DNA from 2 places in the Pediococcus claussenii ATCC BAA-344 genome. Region 1 is predicted to be linked to the other one. Evidence: predicted binding sites of a transcription regulator. Region 1 holds the regulator's gene; the other holds the start of a gene.
The links. The regulator CtsR, encoded in region 1, represses protease genes until heat stress. The targets are predictions, from matches to a motif close to TTGGTCAAAAAAGGTCAAANA.
Positions count from the first base shown of each region.

Region 2: the regulator CtsR is predicted to act here: its motif matches at 1,747-1,767, upstream of PECL_RS05485 (Bax inhibitor-1/YccA family protein).

Region 1 is NC_016605.1:1,278,137-1,285,908, forward strand. Features, by position in the region: gene rpoB (DNA-directed RNA polymerase subunit beta) at 1-367, opposite strand, end outside; gene PECL_RS06310 (ATP-dependent Clp protease ATP-binding subunit) at 612-3,089, opposite strand; gene PECL_RS06315 (CtsR family transcriptional regulator) at 3,107-3,574, opposite strand; tRNA gene PECL_RS06320 (tRNA-Pro) at 3,766-3,839, opposite strand; tRNA gene PECL_RS06325 (tRNA-Arg) at 3,915-3,988, opposite strand; tRNA gene PECL_RS06330 (tRNA-Gly) at 3,993-4,064, opposite strand; tRNA gene PECL_RS06335 (tRNA-Thr) at 4,077-4,149, opposite strand; tRNA gene PECL_RS06340 (tRNA-Leu) at 4,157-4,238, opposite strand; tRNA gene PECL_RS06345 (tRNA-Val) at 4,281-4,353, opposite strand; gene serS (serine--tRNA ligase) at 4,552-5,826, opposite strand; gene PECL_RS06355 (deoxynucleoside kinase) at 6,085-6,717, opposite strand; gene PECL_RS06360 (amino acid permease) at 6,827-7,772, opposite strand, start outside.
Region 2 is NC_016605.1:1,136,031-1,143,802, forward strand. Features, by position in the region: gene polA (DNA polymerase I) at 1-187, opposite strand, end outside; gene PECL_RS05480 (glutathione peroxidase) at 344-814, opposite strand; gene PECL_RS05485 (Bax inhibitor-1/YccA family protein) at 973-1,671, opposite strand; gene murC (UDP-N-acetylmuramate--L-alanine ligase) at 1,792-3,105, opposite strand; gene PECL_RS05495 (DNA translocase FtsK) at 3,121-5,073, opposite strand; gene ytpR (YtpR family tRNA-binding protein) at 5,092-5,733, opposite strand; gene PECL_RS05505 (PepSY domain-containing protein) at 5,803-6,132, shown strand; gene trmB (tRNA (guanosine(46)-N7)-methyltransferase TrmB) at 6,193-6,834, opposite strand; gene PECL_RS05515 (ABC transporter permease) at 6,831-7,772, opposite strand, start outside.

The DNA.
Region 1 (7,772 bases):
CTTGTTCTGTCATTAATGGAAAATCACCAAAGAACACGTCTTGCGACTTAATCTCGCCAGTTTCGTGGTTGGTTAATCGTAAAGTAACGTGCAGTGGAGCCGAATAATTTGCCTCATGTTCACGAGCTTCATCAACGGTATACTTTGGTTCTAATAGTTGATAATCAACAAATTCCAATGATAGATTTCCTGCGAAATCATCAATTGGCATAATATCGTTGAACATCTCACGAAGCCCTTCATCCAAGAACCATTGATATGAGTCCGATTGAATCTCAATCAAATTAGGAAGATCAAGTACTTCCTTGATTCGAGCATAGCTTCGGCGAGTACGACGTTTTCCATATTTAACTAAATGTCCTGCCAAGTTTGTCACCTCTCCAAATTAATCCAATACATAATGTTACAGTTTGATTACAATTACACTATTGACTTGTTTTTTTGCAAAAAAAAACCAAAAACAACTCACTTAAAAGAATCGTTTTTGCTTTTTCTATACAGGTCAAGAGCGGACAATAGATCGCCCTGTACCATATGCATCACTTACATATACAGATTACAGTTTAACCACTTTTCCTTGTCTTGTCAAACGGCAAGCTCACTCAACTATATTAATTATTTACTTTATTTTTTTGTACCGAAGAAACCTTAAATGTGATTTTCCCGTTTCTCGCACCGACCGTCACGTCATCACCTACAGTAGCTTCACCTGATAAAATTAATTCACTCAATTTATCCTCAACGTCAGTTTGTAAAGCCCTCCTAATTGGTCGTGCCCCAAACTCTGGATCAAATCCAGCATCTGCAACTGCATCAATTGCGGCAGGTGTCAACTTAGTATTAATGCCCTGCTCACTCATTCTCAAAATCACATCTTTTGCCATTAATTTAACAATTGAATGTAATTCCTCCTTAGTAAGTGAATGGAAAATAATCGTTTCATCAATCCGGTTCAAGAATTCTGGACGGAAACTCTGCTTTAAAATCTCACGAACCTTAGCAGACATTGCATTGTAATCTTCAGAAGCATTCTTAGCTGCAAAGCCAACAGACTTTTCATCACGTAATGCTGTTGCACCTAGGTTAGAAGTCATTATCAAAATAGTATTTCGAAAATCGACTCTGCGTCCCTTGGAGTCAGTTAAAAATCCATCGTCAAGTACTTGCAAAAGGAGATTAAATACATCGGGATGTGCTTTTTCAACCTCATCGAATAACACAACTGAGTAAGGTTTACGTCGAACCTGTTCAGTAAGTTGTCCACCTTCATCATATCCGACGTATCCAGGCGCCGAACCAACTAAACGACTCGTACTATACCTTTCCATGTACTCAGACATATCAATTCGAATCATGTTATCTTCAGAACCAAACATTACATCAGCCAAAGTCTTGGCTAACTCGGTTTTACCAACTCCTGTAGGTCCAAGAAACATAAACGAACCAATAGGTCGCTTAGGATCCTTTAGCCCAGAACGTGCTCTTCTTATTGCACGTGCAACAGCCGACACCGCTTCGTCTTGTCCAATAACTCGCTCATGCAGAGTTTTTTCTAAATTAATTAGGCGATCTGATTCAGCTTGTTCCAAATGAGTTAACGGAACCCCTGTCCAGTCAGAAACGATTTCAGCAACACTTTCCGCCGTTTCAACTAAATCATACTCATTCTTACTATCGGCCTTTTCACTGTCGTTGTTCTGTTTTTCCACTTTTTTAGCAAGCTTAAACTCTTTTTCACGAATTGTAGCTGCTTTTTCAAACTCTTGAGCATCAATTGCGTCCTCTTTTTCCTGACGCAACTCTGCCAGCTTGGCCTCGTTTTTGCTCTTTGAATCTGGTTTTTCAGAGCCGTCAATCCTAATCTTAGCGGCAGCCTCATCAATTAAATCAATTGCCTTATCAGGAAGGTAACGATCTGAAATATAACGTGAAGATAGTTTTACTGCTTCCACAATTGCTTCATCAGTTATTTCAACGTGATGGTGTTCTTCATACTTACCTCGTAACCCCTTCAAAATCTGAATTGCTTCATCCTCAGTAGGTTCGTTTACCTCAACTCTCGCAAAGCGTCGTTCTAAGGCGGCATCTGATTCAATATATTTTTGGTATTCATTTAGAGTTGTGGCACCAATCGTTTGTAGTTCGCCACGGGCTAATGCAGGCTTCAAAATATTGGAAGCATCAATAGCCCCTTCTGCGCCACCAGCACCTATCAAAGTGTGCAATTCATCGATAAAGAGAATGATACCTTTATCAGTACGAATCTCTTCAATCACCTTTTTTAAACGATCCTCAAATTCACCACGATACTTTGTACCAGCCACTAAAGAGCCCATTTCAAGCATCATCAGACGTTTATTCTGCATATCTTCGGGAACATCACCATCTACGATTCTTTGTGCCAATCCTTCAGCAATAGCAGTTTTACCAACCCCTGGTTCCCCAATCAATACAGGATTATTCTTAGTTCTCCTGCTTAATATCTGAATAACTCGTCGGACTTCCTTACTACGTCCAACAACAGGGTCAATCTGCCCTTCTGCGGCCATTTCAGTTAGGTCTCTTGCAACTGAATCTAAAGTTGGCGTTGCACTACTTTGCCCACCATTAGTTTGACGTTGACGAGCTTGACGAGCGCGCACCGCTGGATTAACACCAAGCTTACGTAGCGCAACCTTTTGCACATCGCTCACACTAATATCAAGCGCTGCTAGAATTCTAGACGATAAAATCGAATCATCCTGTAACAGGGCCAATAGCAAATGCTCAGTTCCAATCTTGCTTGACTTTAATTGTTTAGCTTCGTCACCTGCCAAACTCAAAATTTCTTTTGCCTTAGGAGAATAAGGTAAGTAATCATTCTTACGAGAAGTCAGGTTACCATATCCTGTGAAACTTTCAATTTCTTCTGTTACATCCACTTCTTGAACGTTAAATTGGTCCAATACACTTTTAGCAACTCCATTTTGCTCAATTGTGAGTGCTAGTAATAAATGCTCAGTTCCAACTGCTGGATGTTTGAATTTCTTTGCTTGTTCCTGTGCAATCATTAATACATTTTTTGCACTGGGTGTAAATAAGTTATCCATGTCCCCACCAAACTTTCTTAATCCTCATACCTTAAGTGATTTAAGATACCAATTAAAATACGTGCTCGAATCTTGTTTTCAATATCACGATCACCAAAAGCAAGTGTCGTTTTATCAATAGCAGATAATACCAGATTCATTTCACGTTTATTCAGAACATCATCTTCATATAAACTACCGATGATTGAAGTGGCATCGCGAGCATTAATCGAATCACCAATAACCTCGATCAATGAATCTAATACATCTATATCCTCTAGTAAGTTAACTTTTTCAATTCTGATATAACCGCCACCACCACGCTTACTTTCAACTACATACCCATTTTGGATAGTAAAGCGTGTTTTAATCACATAATTAATCTGCGACGGAACAACGTCAAATTGATTGGCTATTTCTGAACGTCGAATCTCGACCTCCTCAGAATCAGCGAGAATGCTTTTCAAATATCGTTCAATGATATCCGAAATATTTTGTCCTTGCACTGCAATCACCTCCAAGCTTTGACTAATGTTGACTATCATTATACGAGAATTTTATTAAAATGCAAAAAAATAGTACTAACTTAAATCTGTCATACATTTAACCAGCATATTAACAAGTCTTTATTTCTAAAAAATCATGAGACAAAAAAAGAACCGTTTCAAAATCAAGTTTTGCAACAGTTCCAACCAAATCGGGAAAACAGGATTTGAACCTGCGACCCCCACGTCCCGAACGTGGTGCTCTACCAAGCTGAGCTACTTCCCGTAATATATTTATTTTAGCACTAACGGAAAAAGTGTAAATAAAAACCAGAACGTTTTTCAACATTCTGGTAAACGATGCACCCAGCAGGAGTCGAACCTGCAACCTTCTGATTCGTAGTCAGACACTCTATCCAATTGCGCTATGGGTGCAAAAAGCGGAAGACGGGATTCGAACCCGCGACCCCCACCATGGCAAGGTGATGTTCTACCACTGAACTACTTCCGCAAAAAAATAAAATGCCGACTAGAGGATTCGAACCTCCGACCCCCTGTTTACAAGACAGGTGCTCTGCCAACTGAGCTAAGTCGGCCTCACAATGCGGGCGAAGGGATTCGAACCCCCACACCTTTCGATACAAGAACCTAAATCTTGCGCGTCTGCCAATTCCGCCACGCCCGCAAACATGTTCATAATGGATGGTACCATAGAACCGAAGTTCCATGGAGGATACAGGGTTCGAACCTGTGACCCCCTGCTTGTAAGGCAGATGCTCTCCCAGCTGAGCTAATCCTCCGTGAACACATTTATAAATATTACCGATTAATGGTTCATCTGTCAACATGTTTTTGAAAATAATGAAGAATCAAATAGTTTTTATTTGTAAATATCTTATGTTTTAAAGGTTACCTTTAAAACAAAACATCAAAAAACGAACTCCAATTCAATGAATAAATCATCAACAGGAGCTCGCATCATTCTAATCTCACTAGCATTATTTAATAACTGTTTGCCCACCCATGTAAGGGACCAATGCTTCAGGAATATTTACGGAACCATCTTCGTTTTGGAAGTTTTCCAAAATTGCAGCTACTGTGCGTCCAACAGCCAAACCGGAACCATTCAAAGTATGCACATATTGTAGCTTATCATTTTCATCGCGATACCTAATATGGGCACGACGAGCTTGGAAATCTGTACAGTTTGAACAACTTGATATCTCGCGGTAAGTATTTTGGGCTGGGATCCAAACCTCCAAATCATGAGTCATTGCAGCAGTGAAACTCATATCACTGGTAGTCAACGTGATTGCACGATAAGGAAGATCCAACTTGTGCAATAAGCTTTCAGCATGTTCAGTTAGATTTTCTAACTCATTCCAGGAATTTTCAGGTCTTACTACTTTAACCATTTCCACTTTATTAAATTGGTGCATCCGGATCAACCCCCGAGTGTCGCGACCAGCACTTCCGGCCTCCGAACGAAATGCAGGTGATAAAGCCGTTACATTAATAGGTAGTTGTTCATTATCTAAAATTTCATCACGATAATAATTTACCAAAGGTACCTCAGCAGTAGGAATTAAAGTTAAGTTTTCACCAGCAATCTCATATCCTGCGTGTGTTTCCTTGAACTTAGGAAACTGTCCGGTACCAAACATTGAAGCATCATTCACCATATATGGTGTAATCTCTTCAGTAAAACCAGCTTTGTTATTTTGATCTAGGAAAAAATTGTATATAGCTCGTTCTAATCGAGCTCCATCCCCAATATAATAAACAAAACGGCTTCCTGAAACTTTAGCTGCTCGTTCAAAATTCAAGATTCCAAGTTTTTCACCGATTTCCCAATGAGGTTTTGGTTCAAAGTCAAACTTTCTTGGTTGACCGTCCTTGCGCAATTCAACGCTTCCCTCTTCCGTTAGACTAACTGGAACGTCTGGATGTGGAATATTTGGTAAATGCGCAGCCATATCATCAACCTCTTTGGCTGAGTTCTGTAGTTTTTCATCGAGTTCTTTAATATCCTTACTTACGGATTGCATTTCCTTGATTTGTTCTGTTGCATCTTCTTTTTGACGTTTCTTAAGCGAAATTTGATCAGAAACCTCGTTGCGTAACTTTTTTAAATTTTCACTTTTAACGATTAAATCACGCCGTTCTTCATCCTTTGCAATTAACTTGTCAATTGTCTCGCCTTTTACACCACGTGTAGCCAACTTAGCCTTAATATCATCTGGATTATTTCTAATTAGCTTTAAATCTAACATATAAATTCCTCCTTATATCATAAAAAAACGAGCCTCTCTCCCAAAAATCATGGGACGAAGAGGCTCGTTTCGCGGTACCACCCAAGTTCACTGCAAAAATACAGTACACTCAAAAGAGATGATAACGGAATCACCGTGTGACACTACTCACCCGCATTCAACGTCGGAGTTTCGGTTAGCGACTCCCATCAACATCGCCTCTCTGTTAACCTACTTTAAACGTATCGCGTTTTCTCTAAAGACATTGTACGTAATTAATTACATTTCTGCAACTTTTGCATCAATTAGATCTAAAACCTTAGCACGTGCATCAACACTCTCAACAAAATCAAGTTGATCACCGTTAATCTTAATCTTGGGACTTTGATCATATTTGTCAAACCACTTAACATAACGTTGATTCAAAGTCTTATAATAATCGTACAATTCAGGATCGGCATCAATCTGCTCATATGATCGACCCCTTTTTTTAATTCGCTTTAACATTGTATCAAAAGAAATATCAATATGAATTAACAAATCAGGATTTTTCTGATATGAAAGCCTAGGCAATTCTTCCATCATGTTACTTAACAGTGAATCATAGATTGAAACTTCTGTATCAGTTGCTCTACCCATGTCGGCATTTAAATGAAACAACAGTGAATCCTCATAAATTGAACGATCCATTACGCTTCGCGACAAGCCAGAGGCAGCCTTGATACTATCCATCCGCTTATTTAAAAAATAAATCTGAAGCAAAAATGCGTACCGTTTTGGATCTTTGTAAAATAACGGCAAAATCTTGTTATCGTCAACTGACTCATAATAAGCTTGGCTATCCCAATGCTTAGTAAGTAACTCGGTAAGAGTTGTTTTCCCTGCCCCAATTGGTCCTGATAATGCAATCATGTTTGTTCCCCTTTTGAATTAAAAATAATGTTCATCTATAGTAACTATTCATAACATCAGCACTACATATTGTATCATCATTCTGATTCAAAACAATATCTTGATTTTTCTATTCTTTAGTGATATCTGGTTTGCTTAGATCAACTTCATCTAACGGAATCAAATGAGTCTTGTATTTTATCTTATAGTATAGGAACAAAATAATGAATAGTGGGATCGACATGTAAGTAATACCCATTGCTTCCCAATTCAAATGTTTAACTGCGTCTAAATCCTGTCCAATAATAACAACAATACTTAAAACAAAAGCAAACAAAGGACCAACTGGGAACCATTTAGCACGGTATTTTAAATCTGCTAAATCTTTTCCCTGCTTAACGTAGGCTCTTCTAAACCGCCAATGAGATACTGCAATCCCTACCCAAGCAACAAATCCAGTTAAACCACTTGCTGCAACGAGCCACATATAAATCTCAGGTCCTTCAATACTTGCAATAAACGTTAGCAATCCAACAATTGTTGTACCAACAAGAGCTGCCAAGGGAATTCCACGTTTTGTAGTTCTTTCGAAGAACTTAGCCGCATATCCTTGTTTAGCCATCGAATAAAGCATTCTTGTTGAGGCATACATACCCGAATTTGCTGATGACAGAACAGACGTCAAAATAACAGCATTCATAACGCCAGCAGCCCCAGCTAATCCCGCTCTTCTAAACACTAGAGTAAACGGACTAATTTTAATGTCGCTGGCTGAGGACCCTAATAAATCTGGGCTTGTGTATGGAACGATACATGCAATAACAAAAATTGCGAGAATATAAAAAAGCAAAATTCGCCAGAAGACTTGGTTAACTGCCTTAGGAACGCTTTTTTCAGGAGTTTCAGACTCCCCAGCTGTAATTCCGATTAATTCGGTTCCTTGAAACGAAAAACCTGCAACTACAAAAACACCCAAAACCGATGGAATACCACCAACAAACGGTGCTTTTTTATACACGAAGTTTTCAAGTAGTGTTGCATGTCCACCCATAATTCCAACAATCGTCAAAACACCT
Region 2 (7,772 bases), 140 kb from region 1:
AAGCAACTAAAGCATCTGTTGGGTTTACATTATCCAAGATAATATCTAGCATTTTATTAAAACCATAAATAGCATTAGTATGCAATCCATCAGCATTAGTGAATCGACTTAGTGAATTTTGTAATGCAAAAAAAGAACGAAACGCAATACTGTTCCCATCAATCAAAAGTAATCGTTTATCAGTCATAATTTTCCTCCGTTTATCCTATCTACATCATACCAAAAATGCAACAAAGCACGAAGTCTTTAGTCAAAAATTATATCAATGATAAGCACTTTTCCCATTACATGTTTTTTAGAAAAGAATCAATCACGTTTAACCAATGCCTTATCGTTCCAAGTCTTATTTCTTAATTGCATCCTCAATATCCGCAATCATTTTTTGGGGTGTTGTTATCGGTGCGTACCTTTTAATTAAGTGTCCATCTCTATCAATTAGAAACTTAGTAAAATTCCACTTAATTCTGCCGTTACCGGATGTTTCTTTTAAATACGTAAACAGCTGATCCTCATCTTTACCATTCACAACAACTCTCTTAGTCATTGGAAAAGTAACTCCGTAATGCATCTGACAATAATCGAGGGTCTCTTCATCAGATTTCAATTCCTGTTTAAATTGATTTGAAGGTAGCCCTAGTATTTCAAGCCCCTTACTATGATACTCATTATAAATTTCTTCAAGCGTCTCTAATTGTGGTGCAAACCCACACTTACTAGCAGTGTTTACGACTATTACAACTTTTCCTTTATACTCAGCAAAATTAATCTTCTTCCCATCCATCTCTGTTTCTGAAAAATCATAAAATGTTGTCATAATATCTCACTTTCATTAAATTTTTTTCAATATTATTTTCTTCAATATTTCAGAGATAATATCTATGTTTCTTGAAATTTTTAATTGTAAATTTAGTATATAAAAAGAAGTTGCATCAAAACAATTGATTACAACTTCTAATATCTAAAGGTTAAATTTTAATCTCGGCTTCCCCATCCAAAAATCATAAGGAAATACTGAAATAAATTAATAAAATCAAGATAAAGACTGAAAGCTCCCTGTAAAGCCAGTCCAGTTTCTGAAACTTGGTCACCATAGCTAAGGTACATATTTTTCATCTGTGCCGTGTTATACATGGATAATCCCGCGAACACAAGAATCCCAATAATTGAAAACACAAAAACAACGGCGCTACTATGAATGAAAAGCATATTGATAAATGATACAACAATCATCCCAATTAATGCTGCTAAGAGTTGCGTACCCATCTTGCTAAGGTCCCGCTTCGTAGTCAGACCTATCAACGCCATTACAACGAACGTAACTGTCGCAGCAAAGAAGGCCCCTGCTATCGTAGCAGCACTATAAACAAGGAAAATGGCTGACAGTGAAAATCCAAAGAATCCCGCAAATCCAAAGAGCATCAAAAATCCGGTCATTGGATTTTGCAAAGCAGAGCGCTGTCCAAACATACTAAACAGGAATAATCCACCAAAGATGAGCCAATACGCAAGCCTATTATTCATAAAAGTAATGTACTGTGGTCGCCAAACAGTGGCCCCCATAAAGGAAATAATGCCTGAAAAGGCAACTGCCGCCGCCATCCACCCGTACATCTTAGTTAAAAATCGATTTAACCCTACTTGGGTATTAATTACATTTCTAGGTTCTTCCAATTAAATTGCCCCTTTTCTCTATTTGAGTGCAATTGTACCAGCTTTTAACTCATAATTCGAGTTTTTAAACGTCAAATGGTCAACAAAAGTCAAATTTATACATTTCTTAAATTTGTTTTTCTAACCCTTAATAGCAGCCTTATAATCATCTTCATATTTTCCAATATCGCCAGCGCCCATGAAAACTAGTACCGCATCATGTAAGTCTAATAATGCTTGTAAATCATTCTCATGAATTATTTTGGTATCATTTCCAATTTTATCAGCTAGATCCTTTGAAGAAACTTTACCCTCAGACTCACGAGCAGAGCCAAATATTTCAGTTAAAATCACCTGATCAGCCAAACTCAAACTCTTTGCAAATCCATCTAATAACGCTGCAGTCCTCGAATATGTATGTGGCTGAAAAACGGCTACAACTTTTTTGTCAGGATACTTTTGTCTTGTAGCATCAATTGTTGCTTTGATTTCAGATGGGTGATGAGCGTAATCATCAATAAGGACGTTGTCACCAACTTTTTCTTCGGAGAAGCGGCGCTTAACTCCTTGATAACTCATTAGCTCACGCTTAATAAGATCTAAATCAATCGATTCGAAGTAACTGACAGCAATAACGGCCAAACTATTTAAAACATTATGCTCTCCAAAAAGGGGTATTTCAAAATGCCCTATTTTTTTACCATGATGAACTACGTCAAACTCCGACCCCGTTGTAGTCCTCTCAACATTTTGCGCCTGAAAATCATCATTCTCACTTGTACCGTAATAATAGATGGGAACATCCGCATGCAAGCTTCTTAGACCTTTGTCATCACCCCAAGCAAAAATACCTTTTTTTACTTGTAATGCTACTTTCTGGAAGGCACTTTGAACATCAGCAAGATCCTTGTAATAGTCCGGATGATCAAAATCTACATTTGTCATAATCATATAATCTGGGTGGTATGCAATAAAGTGTCGTCGATATTCGTCTGCCTCAAACACAAAGAAACGAGCGTCAGGTATACCTTTACCCGTCCCATCTCCTATTAAATAACTAGTTGGAGCAACACCACTAAGAACATGGGAAAGGAGACCAGTTGTACTTGTTTTACCATGTGTCCCAGCAACGCCAATGCTTGTATATGAACCCAACATTTGACCTAATAGTTCATGATAACGGATTACTTCGAGGTTCATAGCACGAGCACGCTCAATTTCCGGGTGCTGATCAGTGAAGGCGTTACCGGCAATTACCACCATTCCATCTTTTAAATTATTGGGATCAAAAGATAAAATTTTAATTCCAGCAGCTTCTAACCCTTTTTGTGTAAAAGTGTACTGATCAATATCTGATCCAATAACTTTAAATCCTTCATCATGTAATATTAGTGCTAAAGAACTCATTCCAGAACCTTTTATTCCTACAAAAAAATAAATTTTCTCTTTATCCACGTTAGAGCACTCCTATCATTTTTTATTTTCTTCTTCACCACTATAATAGACATCACGTGGCTTAGATCCTCGAGCCTCAGACACGTATCCTAATTCTTCAAGTTGATCAATCATTGTAGCAGCACGATTATATCCAATTGAAAACATCCTCTGTAACTTGGAAGTAGATACTGTATCTTCGTTCGCAATATACTTCAAAACATCACCCATCAATTCATCTGAATTATCCGTTTGAGCCACTGCTTCTTTCAACTCAGTCGGATTAAACATATACTGTGGCGGTGCTTGTCCTCGAACATACTCTGTAATTTCGTCAATTTCATCTTCAATATATGCACCTTGCAAGCGAACGGGGCGACTAGCACCGTTCCCGAGAAATAACATATCTCCTCTTCCAAGCAAACGTTCCGCTCCAGCGTGATCAAGAATCGTACGCGAATCAATTTGACTAGAAACCATGAATGCAACCCGAGTTGGAATGTTATTTTTTATAAGACCTGTAACGACATCCACACTTGGCCTCTGAGTTGCAATAATCAAATGAATTCCAGCTGCACGGGCTTTTTGGGTGATACGCACAATATAATCTTGAACTTCGGAAGACGCTACCATCATCAAATCCGCCAACTCATCAATGATTACAACGATATACGGCATTTTGTTAGCGTCATCACCAACTTTTTCTGCCTTTTTATTAAATTGCTCAATATTTCTCGCACCCGCAGCAGCTAGTTTTTCGTAACGTTGATCCATTTCTTTTGTAACCCATTTTAACGCTGCTGAAGCTGCCTTTGGATCAGAAATAACTGGTGATAACAAATGTGGCAAATTGTTGTATGGGGCAAGTTCAACTGCCTTAGGATCAATTAAAAGTAACCTTAATTCTTTTGGCGTTGCTTTATATAATAGTGAAACTAACAAACTATTAATAAAGACTGATTTTCCAGAACCAGTAGCACCTGCAATCAATCCATGCGGCATCTTACGCAAGTCGTAAACCCGAGGTTGTCCAAATAAATCAACTCCGATCGCAACGGTTAAGGGCGACTCACTATTTCTAAAAGCATCTGAATCAATAATTTCTGACAATAAAACTGGCCTAGATTTAAGATTTGGTACTTCGATCCCAACAGTACTTTTCCCTGGAATAGGAGCCTCAATTCTAATATCACGAGCCGCTAATTGTAATTTCAAATCATCTGCCAAATTAGTTATTTTATTAACTTTAACTCCTCTGCCAAGTTCGATTTCAAATTGCGTGACAGTAGGACCCACTGTCCAATTTGCTACACTCGCATTAACCCCAAACGCACTCAGAGCATCATTAAGTCTCTGAGCCAAATCTTTTACCCATTCAGAAGTATTTTCAGCTGTCCTGATAGGATCTGGTAACATTGAAACCTTAGGGAAATTATATCCACGAATCATTTCTGAATGTTCATCCACCTGATTAGACGTTAGAGCAGACTTAGGTACTTCTACATCAAAATCTGGAGTTGGTTCTTCAAATATACGGTGACGTCGGTGATTGGAAGAAAAGTTGCTTGTTGAAAGTTCTCTTGACACTTCTCCACTTGTTAAACTGGATTCTGTTAACTGACTACTTACGCTTATTGATTGTGAATCAAGTCTCGTACTACTCTGCATGTCACTCCGACTATCCAATTCTTTCGCTGGATAACTTTCTGAACGTGTTATCGATTCTCTAGGCATAGATTCAGACTTAAGATGACTTCGCGGTACAAATTTAGAAGTCTCACCTTGTTTGTTCTCCTGAAAAGTTTTATCTTGCCTCGTTATTTTTTTTAAGTGCTTAACTTCTTTTTCATCAATTGCCGGCTTAAATTTTTTTTCAGTTTTAAAAAGGCCATTTTCAACTTGATCTTGGCCTTGTGGATCTTTAAATTCTAATCTTTCTTCTTCTTTTTTCTTTTTTCGAAAAAAGGCTGGCCCATCATACTTACCCATACTTACCCCTAACTAGTACTAATCAAATAAGTGATTTCCTCGTTCAAAGTCAAACGCATCACCAAGCTTAAAGTGGTCATCATTCTCGGGTAAAATTAGTGCACCCTTCTTTTGAGGAGCATTTTTCAAACCAAGCTCTCTTCCAGATACAATCATACCGTCACTTTTAACGCCGCGAAGTTCTCCTGGCCAAATAATCGTTCCGTTTGGCATCATAGCACCAACTTTAGCCACAACTACTTTAATATCTGCTTTCATGTTTGGTGATCCGCTGACTAACTGTAATGTTTCTCCATTACCTATTTCAGTTTCTGTAATTAGCAAATGATCTGAGTCAGGATGCGGAGTAGTTGATTTTACGTATCCAACTACAAATTTAGGATCTCTATCCACAGTTAATAATGTTTCAAAACCAGCTTTATTCAGGAGATCATTTAGAGTTTCGATTTGCGAATCATTTAATTGTACTTGCCCAATTTCATCTATTTTCATCACTTTAGAAATATTCAAAAAATTAATTCCAATTACTTTGCCACTATTTGTATCCGTAATTTGGGCAATATTATCTTTTACTTCTACCTGCTGTTCATCAGCATCTGGTCCTAAAATTGTAACTAATATATCTCCCCATGCTTGAGGATTGTAACTAGAAATAAGCATCCGTATCCCTCTTTATTCAATTATTAATTATGTTAAAATGGTTGTAAAATAATGATTGGAAGTGTTTTCATGTCAATAAAACGTTTGAAATTTTTTATCATTAGTTCTGCCGTCGCAACAGCTTTTGTAGCAGGCGTCGGTTTATCAAACTATCTCAAGGCACACCGTAAGCTCAATTCAAAAACTGTTCTTCGTAAGGTTCGAAACGGCTTTTCAGCAGAAGATAGACCAATCGAAGGAACATGGATTGAAGCAAAATCTGAAGAACTTAACCGCAACGGGTTACACGCTTTTGTGTACTATGGTGGAATCTCCCGTTATGAGGATGGAAAACTGGTCCAATATGAGTTTATAGCTGACGCATACACCGGTACCTTGATTGATATATATCGTCTGTAAAATTTGACATATGCTTCGCAAACTTTTTTGTATAAATAGTTTGCGTTTTATTTTAGCTTTTTAAATAAAATGCGCCTTTAATTTATAAATTGGTTGTCCTTTGACGCTAAACCTATGTTCATATTCCGTCTCAACATTCTCAACGTTTTCATCACTTTTGTGCAAATCAAGCCACACATTATCAAACTCCATACCGTAGTTATTCAAACTAACTAGCGAATATTCAAACAATCCTTGATTATCAGTCTTGAATTCAATAATACCATTATCAATCAATATTTGTTTATAGACTTTTAGAAAGCTCTTAAAAGTGAGCCTTCTTTTTTCGTGACGAGTTTTGGGCCAGGGATCAGAAAAATTCAAGAAAACTTTGCTAATTTCTCCGTCATCAAAATAGTCGGTTAAATCCGCACCATCTGCATATAACAATTGCAAATTAGGTAAAGTAAATTCCAAAGCATTTTTGAGCGCAATTCCCACTACTGTTTTCTGGATTTCAATACCAATGAAATTATAATCCGGATATTTTTTTGCCATGTTAATTACAAATTGTCCCTTTCCCATACCGACTTCTATAAATATGGGTTGTTTTCTTGCAAACCGCGTCTGCCATTTTCCTTTAAGATCCTGACCATGCTCTACTATTAATTCGGGGTGTTCAGGTATTAACTCAATTGCCCAAGGCTTATTTCTAACTCTCATATCTGTTCTCCTACTTTTTTTACGTACCTAGGTATAAACCAGAGTGTAACTAAAAAAATTACAATGATTTGCCCCAAAATGATCCACATTAAATCTATAAAACCAGACATAGAAATTGTAGATGCAATGATTAAAACTATGCTAAAACCAATCGATAATTTTAATATAATTTTTCGCAAAGCTTTCTGCGCTACATCAGTTTCCAATGGATATATCTTAGTAAGCACATTCTGTCCTACTTGAGGATAAACTGCCACTGCTTGTACTGCCATTAAATAAAGTGATACGGCCGAGATTAAGACTTTAAGTTCTAAATTAGACGAAAATCCAATAATTAAAACTGCAATTACTAACAGCCTCAAAACTAAACTACCTAACTCCCCGCCCCTCAAAATAGTACGGCCATAAATATATTCAAAAGGTGAACTTGACTTAGGCGATAAAAGCAAAATAAGTGGATCTAAATAACGTCGCCGTTTTGACTTTGTTTCTAGCTGAGGAACATTGGTAAACAAACTAAAAAAACGATATAAACCATTCATTCGTTTGGCTTCAAAGCTAATTGCGGATAGCCAATCAAAGTTCCCATGATGATCAGAAGTAAGCAAAAGCAAGCCACCAATAATAATTGTAATGGCAAACGAAAAAAATGGATTGATTTCTAACCCTAGCATCGCTACTGCTATAGCACCAATCAATTTGTACCACCATTTCATCTTCCACTTATTAAAAAAAAATTGTTGATAATCTAATTTCAAATTAATAAGACTAACGAAGATCATTTGTAAGCTAAATACTGTAGCCAACAGCCACATACGCAAAATCAATCCCAATAAAGGGGTCGCAATTAATAAAACAATTATCATTATTAAAAAACGAGAAAAAGCAGTTAATCGATAAGAATGTTTTACAAAGTCTTTTGAAATTAAATTTTCTTG